DNA from 2 places in the Geomicrobium sp. JCM 19037 genome. Region 2 is predicted to be linked to the other one. Evidence: predicted binding sites of a transcription regulator. Region 2 holds the regulator's gene; the other holds the start of a gene.

Region 1 (4,426 bases), on a different contig from region 2:
TTATGATATGCATCGGCAATCCATGGACCGCGAATGAGTAGCTCTCCCATTTCTTTTCCGTCCCACTTAATCTCACCATTCTCATTCACGGCCTTCAGATCAACGAGAGGTACCGCCATTCCTTGCTTGGCTCGAATGTTCAATTGCTCTTCCTTCGAATCTTTCAATTGATGACTCTTCAACTGAGAAACGGTTGCCAGAGGTGCAGTTTCCGTCATCCCATACGCGTGCAAAAAGTCAATGCCGTACACATTTTCAAACTGCTCGATCATTCCTTTTGGTGCAGCAGATCCTCCACAGAGCACACAACGCAAACTGCTCGTGTCATACGACCCTTTTTCTAACACTTGTAAAAGACCAATCCAAATGGTCGGAACCCCTGCAGTAATCGTTACTTTTTCTTCTTGGATAAATTGTGCAATGAGCTCGGGGGTGAACTGTGGACCTGGAAGCACTTGTGTTGTTCCAAACCAAGTTGCCGCAAACGGCATGCCCCATGCATTCACATGAAACATCGGTACAACCGGCAATGCCGTATCCTTTTCAGAGATAGCTGTTGAATCGGTTAACCCTAGTGAGAGGCTATGCAACACAATGCCCCGGTGCGAATAGAGCACTCCTTTTGGCTTGCCTGTTGTCGCTGACGTGTAACACATTGCGACAGGTTCATTTTCATCCAAATCGGCGACAAATGAGAAGTTCTCATCTCCTTCTTGAACGAGATCTTCATATGAATACACCGGTGAGAGAGAGGTTTCAGGGAGTGACGGTTTATCTGTCATGATAATAAACGCTCGTACCGTCGTTAGTTGATCGGCCACACGCTCAATGAGCGGTAAAAGATCTTCATCGACGAGAACGACACGATCTTCAGCATGATTCATTACGTATACGAGGTGCTCTGGTGGCAGACGAAAATTAACCGTATGAATTACCGCTCCGACACCAGGAATGGCAAAGTACGCTTCAAGGTGGCGATGGTGATTCCAAGCAAGTGTTGCAACCCGTTCCCCGCGCTGAACGCCTAATTGCTTAAGGCACTTGAAAGCGCGCGTGTTCGTCTGCCAATATCTCGATACGACATTCGCTGTACATTGTCCAATGTCCTGGAAATGACCTCTTTGTCTGGAAAGTATCGTTCTGCTCTTTCTAGCATTGGAGGTATCGTTAATGGCGTGTTCATCACCTTAATCAAACCCTTTCATGTTTAGATGCAGCGCTCTCCACACCGGTTTGTTTTTTTATTTCGGTGGCATACGAACCGCTCCGTCGAGACGAATCGTTTCTCCATTTAACATGACGTTATCGACAATTGATGCGACCAGTTTCCCGTACTCAGACGGGTAACCAAGTCTTGACGGGAATGGGGTCATCTCTTCAAGTGACTTACGTGCTTCTTCTGGTAAACTTTCAAACAACGGCGTTTCAAATAAACCTGGAGCAATGGTGACAACTCGTATGCCTAATGAAGCCAAATCACGACTTATTGGTAGTGTCATCCCTGCTACGCCGCCTTTGGACGCACTGTATGCCGCTTGTCCAATTTGCCCATCGTATGCGGCGATCGATGCGGTGTTAATGATGACCCTCGTTCCCCTTCTTCATTGGTCTTATTGTCCTTCATTCGTTCTGCTGCAAGTCGAATGACGTTAAACGTACCGACAAGGTTGATTTCAATCACCTTTTTAAAAGACTCCACCGATGCGTTCCTCGTTTTCCGGTCGTTTTTTCCGCAGATCCAATACCTGCGCAGTTTACAACGGTATTCACCTTACCGAACACACGAACGGCTTGATCCATTGCGGTCGTTACACTCTCTTCATCTGTGACGTCTGTGACGTAAAACTCCACGTTTTCACCTAGCTCACTCGCCAGCTTTTCTCCTCTCTCTTCGTTCACATCCAAGATGGCAACGTGCGCTCCATCACGAACAAATTGCCTAACGGTCGCTTCCCCTAATCCTGAGGCACCACCTGTTACGACTGCTTTTACTTCATCTCTTTTCATCTGTACATCCTCCAAGTTGTAAGCCTTTTCATTTTTTCCTAATGAATCGATTCTCTCATTGCTACATTTCGCTGAATTTCGCTATTTTCCTGCTAAAAGAAAAAATTACCACTTATAAAAGAACGTATGTTCGTGTATACTCATTGTGAGGTGATCCACATGGCAAACAAACTTACTCCCGGTTCAAACATGCGCTGGGAATCAAGTCGAATGATTTTACCTGAACACCGAGAAGCTTGGCTAACCCATCAACAGGACACAACAAAGGTGAAAAAGCCCATCCTCGATGAACAACGCTGGCTCGAATTTGAACTCATCTTAAGAGAAGCGATGGAATATAACGAGCCCCTGCGATTCACATACTGGAAGAACGGATCATTCTTCGAACTCGCAGGCTACTGCCATTACGTCAGCCATGACCAGAAGCAATTCCACATCGTTTGCACAAACGATGATGTGCACTACCTGAAGTTCGATGTGGTCATGAATGTTGAACGTGCGTAAGCGTGAATGCATCGAAAAATCGTCATCACTACCGTGTGCCGTTGGATAGCTCCCGCACACTACCCATCCCGTTAGTCGATCGTTCAATGCTCAGCGACTATGGGCGAGTGGAAAAACGAACACCCAAGCCACAAAAGTCTCGATAAAAGCAGACAGCGTAGCCGGCCAGACCACAGAGCCAAGCTGTTATTCGGTAGTGATGGCTGTACATACAGCCATCACTACCGTTGCACCCCCACTTTGTGTAGCGTTTCACGTTGTTCGCTTCCATTTCCGCCACCTTTTCTCAACGCATTTCGTCACACGTACATCACTTAACAGAAATCGATTTGATTAAAGCTGATTTATCTTTTACGCGATGCAAACAATCTTCTCTTTTTTTAATATAGCCTGTGATCATAAAGTAAAAACTAAGTCCAACCACCGCTAAAGAAAGCGGTAAAAGACTAGAAACTGGACCTTCAACAGAATAAGCAGCATTCATCGTTAAAAATCCGAAAACAATCGCCAACACACCGAACATCACCGTGACTACGCCTAATAACACTCGAATGTTTTTTACCGTTTTCAGCTTCATAAATCTCCCTTCTTTACACTCAATGATTTTGATTTAACCATTGGTAGAACGACCTCTCTTCAATCACATTCAGAATGCAGTCGGTGCCGTATTCGTTTACCATGCTCTCAACCTCATCAGGGAAAAGGTGCTCCACATTCATGCGAATGTACGGCAATTTTTCTTGTGCCTTGATTGAGCGCAGATTTTCCGCTTTCGCTCCTGCGAAAACAAGTTGGAGATTCAGCTCATCAAAGGCAAATTGAAGAATTTGTTTTTTTGCTGCGGCGTTCATTCCCTGCCCCCAATACGGATAACCGATCCACGTACCGATGTGGCACGAACGCTTGCTCAAATCCACCTGCTTCAGTGTAATCACACCGACGATCTTGTTTTCGAATACGATCGCTCTTGAATACATGTTTCCCTTTGCCTCTTCTGCATTGACGAAGGAGATGAAAGCACGAGTGCCCTCCACCGACGTTTGTGCTTTGCTGAGGCCTAGTGCCCCGCTAATTTTCTCGTGTGAGGATAATGCCGATACGTGTTCAGCATCTTCCAGTTGGTGCGGCCGTAACGTAATCATTCCATCCCTTCTCTCTATCTGTTCGGCAATCTGACAACTGCTCGTATTTCCTGTAGGTGATGACGATCATGTTCCGCAAGCCCTATAAAATATGCGGACACGGTCAGTTCGGTTTCCCCAATGAAGATGGGGCGATTCCAGTCTGTTTCATGAATGTCTCGAATGGACTGTAAAAGATCTGTCCTTATGTTAGTGAATTCGGCGATGATGTCGCGTTGTGCGATACACCTTCCACGTTCAGCTGCTCGGCTGTTGATCCCTTCACGCTCTGGTCCTTTAGGAAGTGGATGCTGCGAAAATAAATAAGGGAGGCGTTTTTGCAAAACGAAGTCGTCCCAAGGAATAAGATGGGCAATAACTTCAGCAACTGTCCACCCGCCACGCTTGACGGGTGTCCTCCACTCATGCTCATCGAGCCTTTGCAAAGATGTCACAACGGATAAGACGCGGGTATGGTGGGCGATAATTCGTGCTTGGTGTTCTTCCATCGTACGCTCCTTAACTTAACGTGAGTTGTCCATTGATAGCCCGAAATACCTCTCGATCTTACTCACTTCTGCCATCGTCCGTTTAATACCTACCGCTGACTGAAACCAATTGTCTCTCGTAATGCCAAATCGGTCGACACACGGAGAGATGAAGAAGGTCGTTTCCGCTGGAAACACTGATTGGTAGGAACATAACACCCTTCTTGCATGACACGCCTTACATACAATGAGAACGGCCTTCACTGAGATTTGCTCTCTTTGTAAAACCTGATAAGAAAAACGAGC
Region 2 (4,426 bases):
GCAAATTCTCGAACACCAAACCATACGTTTCTCCCTGTTCGATTTTCTTTCGTAAAGTCGTCATGATCGTTCATCATCGTATTGTTAGAAGAAGCAAGATCAGCTGAACCACCAAACAACGCATCCGTTTGTTTTGATATTGCACTAATCATTTCACCAGAAGCTTTTCGTGTAGCCAACTTATCTTTTCCTACTTCATAAGCAGGAAGATCTAGAAGCGCTTCTTTATTAAACCATTCTCTGGCAAACGCACCTCGAAGTTCTTCTGCTTTTTTCGGTTCATCTTGTTCGTATGCGGCCAATGTATTTTCCCAATCGCTAAACTGCTTTTTATTGTTTTCTTTTAAAGAAGCAAAGAATGAAGCCACTTCCTCAGGCACATGGAACTCATCGTGCTCCCATTTATAGCTTTCTTTCACGAGTACAGTCTCGTCTGCTCCGAGAGCTTTCCCGTGAGCTTCATTCGTACCTGCTCTGTTCGGGGACCCAAAACCGATGACTGTCTTAATTTCAATCAAGCTTGACGCGGATCCGCTTTTGCATCTGCAATTGCCCGGTCAATGGCATCAACATCACTTCCATCTTCTACAAGAATCGTGTGCCAGCCGTATGCATCGTAACGTGCCATTACATCCTCAGAAAACGAGCGATTCAAATCTCCATCTAAAGAGATGTCATTTGAATCATACAAAACAACAAGCTTCCCAAGTCCGAGATGACCCGCAAGGATGCGGATTCTGAAGCGACCCCTTCCATCACATCTCCGTCACCACAAAGAGCGTACGTGTAATGGTCAAACAGCTCATGTTTGGATGTATTGTATACTGCGCTCAGGTGGGATTCAGCCATTGCCATACCTACAGCCATTGCAAGGCCTTGACCGAGAGGTCCTGTTGTTGCATCCACACCTGGAGTATGTCCGTATTCAGGGTGACCTGGCGTTTTACTTCCCCATTGGCGGAAGTTCTTCAGTTCATCCATGCTCAAGTCATATCCACTAAGATGAAGCAGGCTATATAAAAGCATTGATCCGTGTCCGGCTGAAAGTACGAAACGGTCACGATCCCACCAGTTTGGGTTATCTGGTTCGTGCTTTAAATGTCTTGTCCACAATGCAAACGCCATCGGTGCTGCACCCATCGGAAGCCCCGGGTGACCGGAATTGGCTCGATTAATGCTATCAATGGATAACGTACGAATCGTATTAATTGCTTTTTCTTCTACTGTATTCAACACTCGTTCATCCTCTCCATCATTCCTATTAAACCTACTCTTGTCCATGATATACGGTTTTATTCATCAAAACAACCTTTAGAGCGGTTTGTTCATGACATTGAAAAAACCTGGATGCACCGTCCAGGTTGATGGGTTAAGCTATTCATTCTGTTAATAGGAACGCCTTCGTTTCTTTAATGAATGAGGAGTCACATCGCTTCCATTCTCATCAACCACTTTAACGGCTTGTAATTGCTTCTTAAAAGATGTTCTTAGACTACTCAAGTACTCATCTCTAAGCGAATGCTGTTCGAACTCTTCGTCATGAGTTAACCCCATCGTCCTTGCCCGCTTGGCAAGTTCGTTCATACGGTCGATTTTCTTACTAGAGTTCATCACGGATCCTCCTTTCGTTATTTATCATCGTTCTCACACATTAGTATGTATATTCCCGAACAGCAAAAGAAATAAACCTAACATTTATAATTTAAAGAATTTAACCGGTTCGTCATTGTTTTCAGACCTCACGTAAAACGATGGCCAAAGTTATTAGTTTTACTTATATGAAAGAAATGCTGGATTTAAAACGACGGGTTCACTCGCCGCTAATGACGTTTGGGCTACAAACAACATGACAGCGACCGCAAAACCAAACAGAAGAATAATGAGCCACTCTTCTACCGTTTTCCTCTTTATAAGTGCTTTTGATAACTTGACCATCTGATCCCCTCCAAAACGTATGTTCGTATAATGATCATAACCGGAACAAATGTTCTTGTCAACAAGAAAAACAGAACGAGTGTTTGCAAACACATGTTTTGTATGCTATGCTTTTCCTAAGATTGGAAAGAGATAATGAGGTGAAACGATGACAAAGTTATCCGCACGCCAAGAACGCATTCTTACTTATATTAAAGATAATGTACGCAGCAAAGGTTACCCGCCGTCCGTACGAGAAATCGGTGAAGCTGTCGGTCTCGCTTCAAGCTCTACTGTGCACGGTCATTTAGCACGATTAGAGAAGAAAGGCTTTATTCGGCGTGACCCTACAAAACCTCGCGCAATCGAAGTGTTAGGATTAGATGGTGCAACGACAGACGCCTCTTCATACACCGAGAACAGCAATGCACCAGCAGCAACCGCTTACGTACCCGTTATCGGTAAAGTTACCGCTGGTCAACCGATTACGGCTGTTGAGAACATTGAAGAATACGTCCCTCTCCCTGAATCTTTTGTTGGGAATGAGTCGGTTTTCATGCTAACCATTGTCGGTGAAAGTATGATAGATGCCGGGATTTTGGACGGGGATCAAGTCATTGTTCGGCAACAACAGACAGCGAATAATGGCGATATCATCGTTGCAATGACTGAAGAGCAAGAAGCGACGGTAAAGCGCTTTTACAAGGAAGGTAATCAAATTCGTTTGCAACCAGAAAATGAAACGATGGAACCGATCTATTTAGATAATGTATCTGTGCTAGGGAAAGTGACCGGCGTACTGCGAAATATTCATTAAAGAACTGTTGAAATAATCTGTGTAGACACACAGGTTTTTTCTTTTTCGTTTTAAGTTTACATAATGTTTTTATTGTTTACTTTTCCGTTCTTTCACATAGAGAGCGACCCCGATCACACTAAGCATTCCAATTCCTGGTGTAGCGATCATAAGTGACACAATTAATCCAAACTCAAGCATACGCGGACCCCTTTAGTGTCTTTTACATCTAGTGTATGCAAGTAAATTTCCCACGTACCCGAGCGTTTGCACATTTGCCAGTTTGGGCACGATAACGGTATCTGAATAGATGAAGGGAGATATCGTTCATGTGCGGCCGATTTACATTCTTTGAGCAATTAGAAACCCTAGAAAAGCTATTTAACAACAAGTACAGACAGAATACCCCACTACCAACAAGCTATAATATCGCACCGACTCAATCAATTTTTTGCGTTTATCATGACGGTACGTACGAACAGTTAAAAACGGTCAGATGGGGACTCATCCCCTCTTGGGCGAAAGAACAGAAATCTAGCCGTCCACTTATTAATGCCCGAGCAGAGACCGTCACAGAAAAACCTAGCTTCCGTCAATCCTTTCAAAGGAGGCGATGCATCATTCCTGCCTCTGGCTTTTACGAATGGCAAACGAAAAACAAAAAGAAGCAACCGTTTCACATCCAATTAAAAAACGGTGACCCGCTCGCTTTCGCAGGCATTTGGGATACGTGGTCAAACGACACAGAACAGATGACGAGCTGCGCTATTATTACGACAGAAGCAAACGAATTGGTCGCTGACATCCATGAGCGCATGCCGGTCATTCTCTCCCCTGCTGATTTCGATCGTTGGCTAGATCCAACAAACACCGACCCCCAATCGGTAACCCCAATGTTAGAACCCTATCCTGCCGGAGACATGATTGCTTACGAAGTATCCCCACGAGTGAACGACCCAAGATCTAACGATGCTGAGCTAGTGAACTCGTTATAGGTCGAGTCGTTACGTGCAATTTTTCATCAAAAATTGTGGGCAAGCCAACCTGTACCACATTCCACGAGACATGTAAAAAAGCCCTATCCCCTAAAGGATAAGGCTTTTTCCATTTTAGTATGCTTGGAAATATTGCTCTCTTTCCCAAGGGTGAACTTGGGTTCTAAACATATCCCATTCGATTTCTTTAGCTTCAACGAAGTGTTCCATTGCATGCTCGCCAAGTGCGTCGACGAGAATTTTGTCGGCTTTTAGTTCTTCAAGCGCTCCTTTTAAGCTACCAGGAAGGGCTTCGATTCCTTCGTCTTTAAGTTCTTGCTCATCCATTACATAGATGTTGCGGTCTGTTTCTTCTGGTGCTTGAAGCTTTCTTTTGACACCGTCAAGACCTGCAGCAAGCAGTGCGGCCATTGCCAAGTATGGGTTGGCAGATGGGTCTGGGCTTCTCACTTCAATTCTTGTGCTCGCTTTTCTAGAAGAAGGAATTCGCACAAGTGGACTACGGTTACGTAGTGACCAAGCGATGTATACCGGCGCTTCATAGCCTGGAACGAGACGCTTGTATGAGTTGACGATTGGGTTTGTAATTGCTGTGAACGCTTTGGCGTGATCGAGAATCCCAGCTAAGAATTGCATCGCTGTTTCACTCAATTGGGAAGGCGTGCTCTCATCGTAAAAAGCATTCGTCTTTCCTTTGAATAAAGACATGTTACAGTGCATC

What was found. The regulator LexA, encoded in region 2, represses DNA repair genes until DNA is damaged. The targets are predictions, from matches to a motif close to CGAACATATGTTCG.
Region 1: the regulator LexA is predicted to act here: its motif matches at 2,127-2,140, upstream of JCM19037_RS12640 (YolD-like family protein).

The regions. Positions count from the first base shown of each region.
Region 1 covers NZ_BAWZ01000021.1:3,297-7,722, forward strand. The annotation lists partial or broken gene JCM19037_RS12630 (long-chain fatty acid--CoA ligase) at 1-1,186, opposite strand, end outside; partial or broken gene JCM19037_RS12635 (3-hydroxyacyl-CoA dehydrogenase) at 1,242-2,007, opposite strand; gene JCM19037_RS12640 (YolD-like family protein) at 2,167-2,511, shown strand; gene JCM19037_RS12645 (hypothetical protein) at 2,822-3,088, opposite strand; gene JCM19037_RS12650 (GNAT family N-acetyltransferase) at 3,108-3,653, opposite strand; gene JCM19037_RS12655 (DinB family protein) at 3,668-4,141, opposite strand; gene JCM19037_RS12660 (YdcF family protein) at 4,157-4,426, opposite strand, start outside.
Region 2 covers NZ_BAWZ01000001.1:134,299-138,724, forward strand. The annotation lists gene JCM19037_RS29770 (transketolase C-terminal domain-containing protein) at 1-518, opposite strand, end outside; partial or broken gene JCM19037_RS29775 (hypothetical protein) at 515-1,281, opposite strand; gene JCM19037_RS00650 (DUF896 domain-containing protein) at 1,387-1,611, opposite strand; gene JCM19037_RS25380 (hypothetical protein) at 1,771-1,935, opposite strand; gene lexA (transcriptional repressor LexA) at 2,084-2,731, shown strand; gene JCM19037_RS00660 (SOS response-associated peptidase) at 3,040-3,705, shown strand; partial or broken gene glnA (type I glutamate--ammonia ligase) at 3,820-4,426, opposite strand, start outside.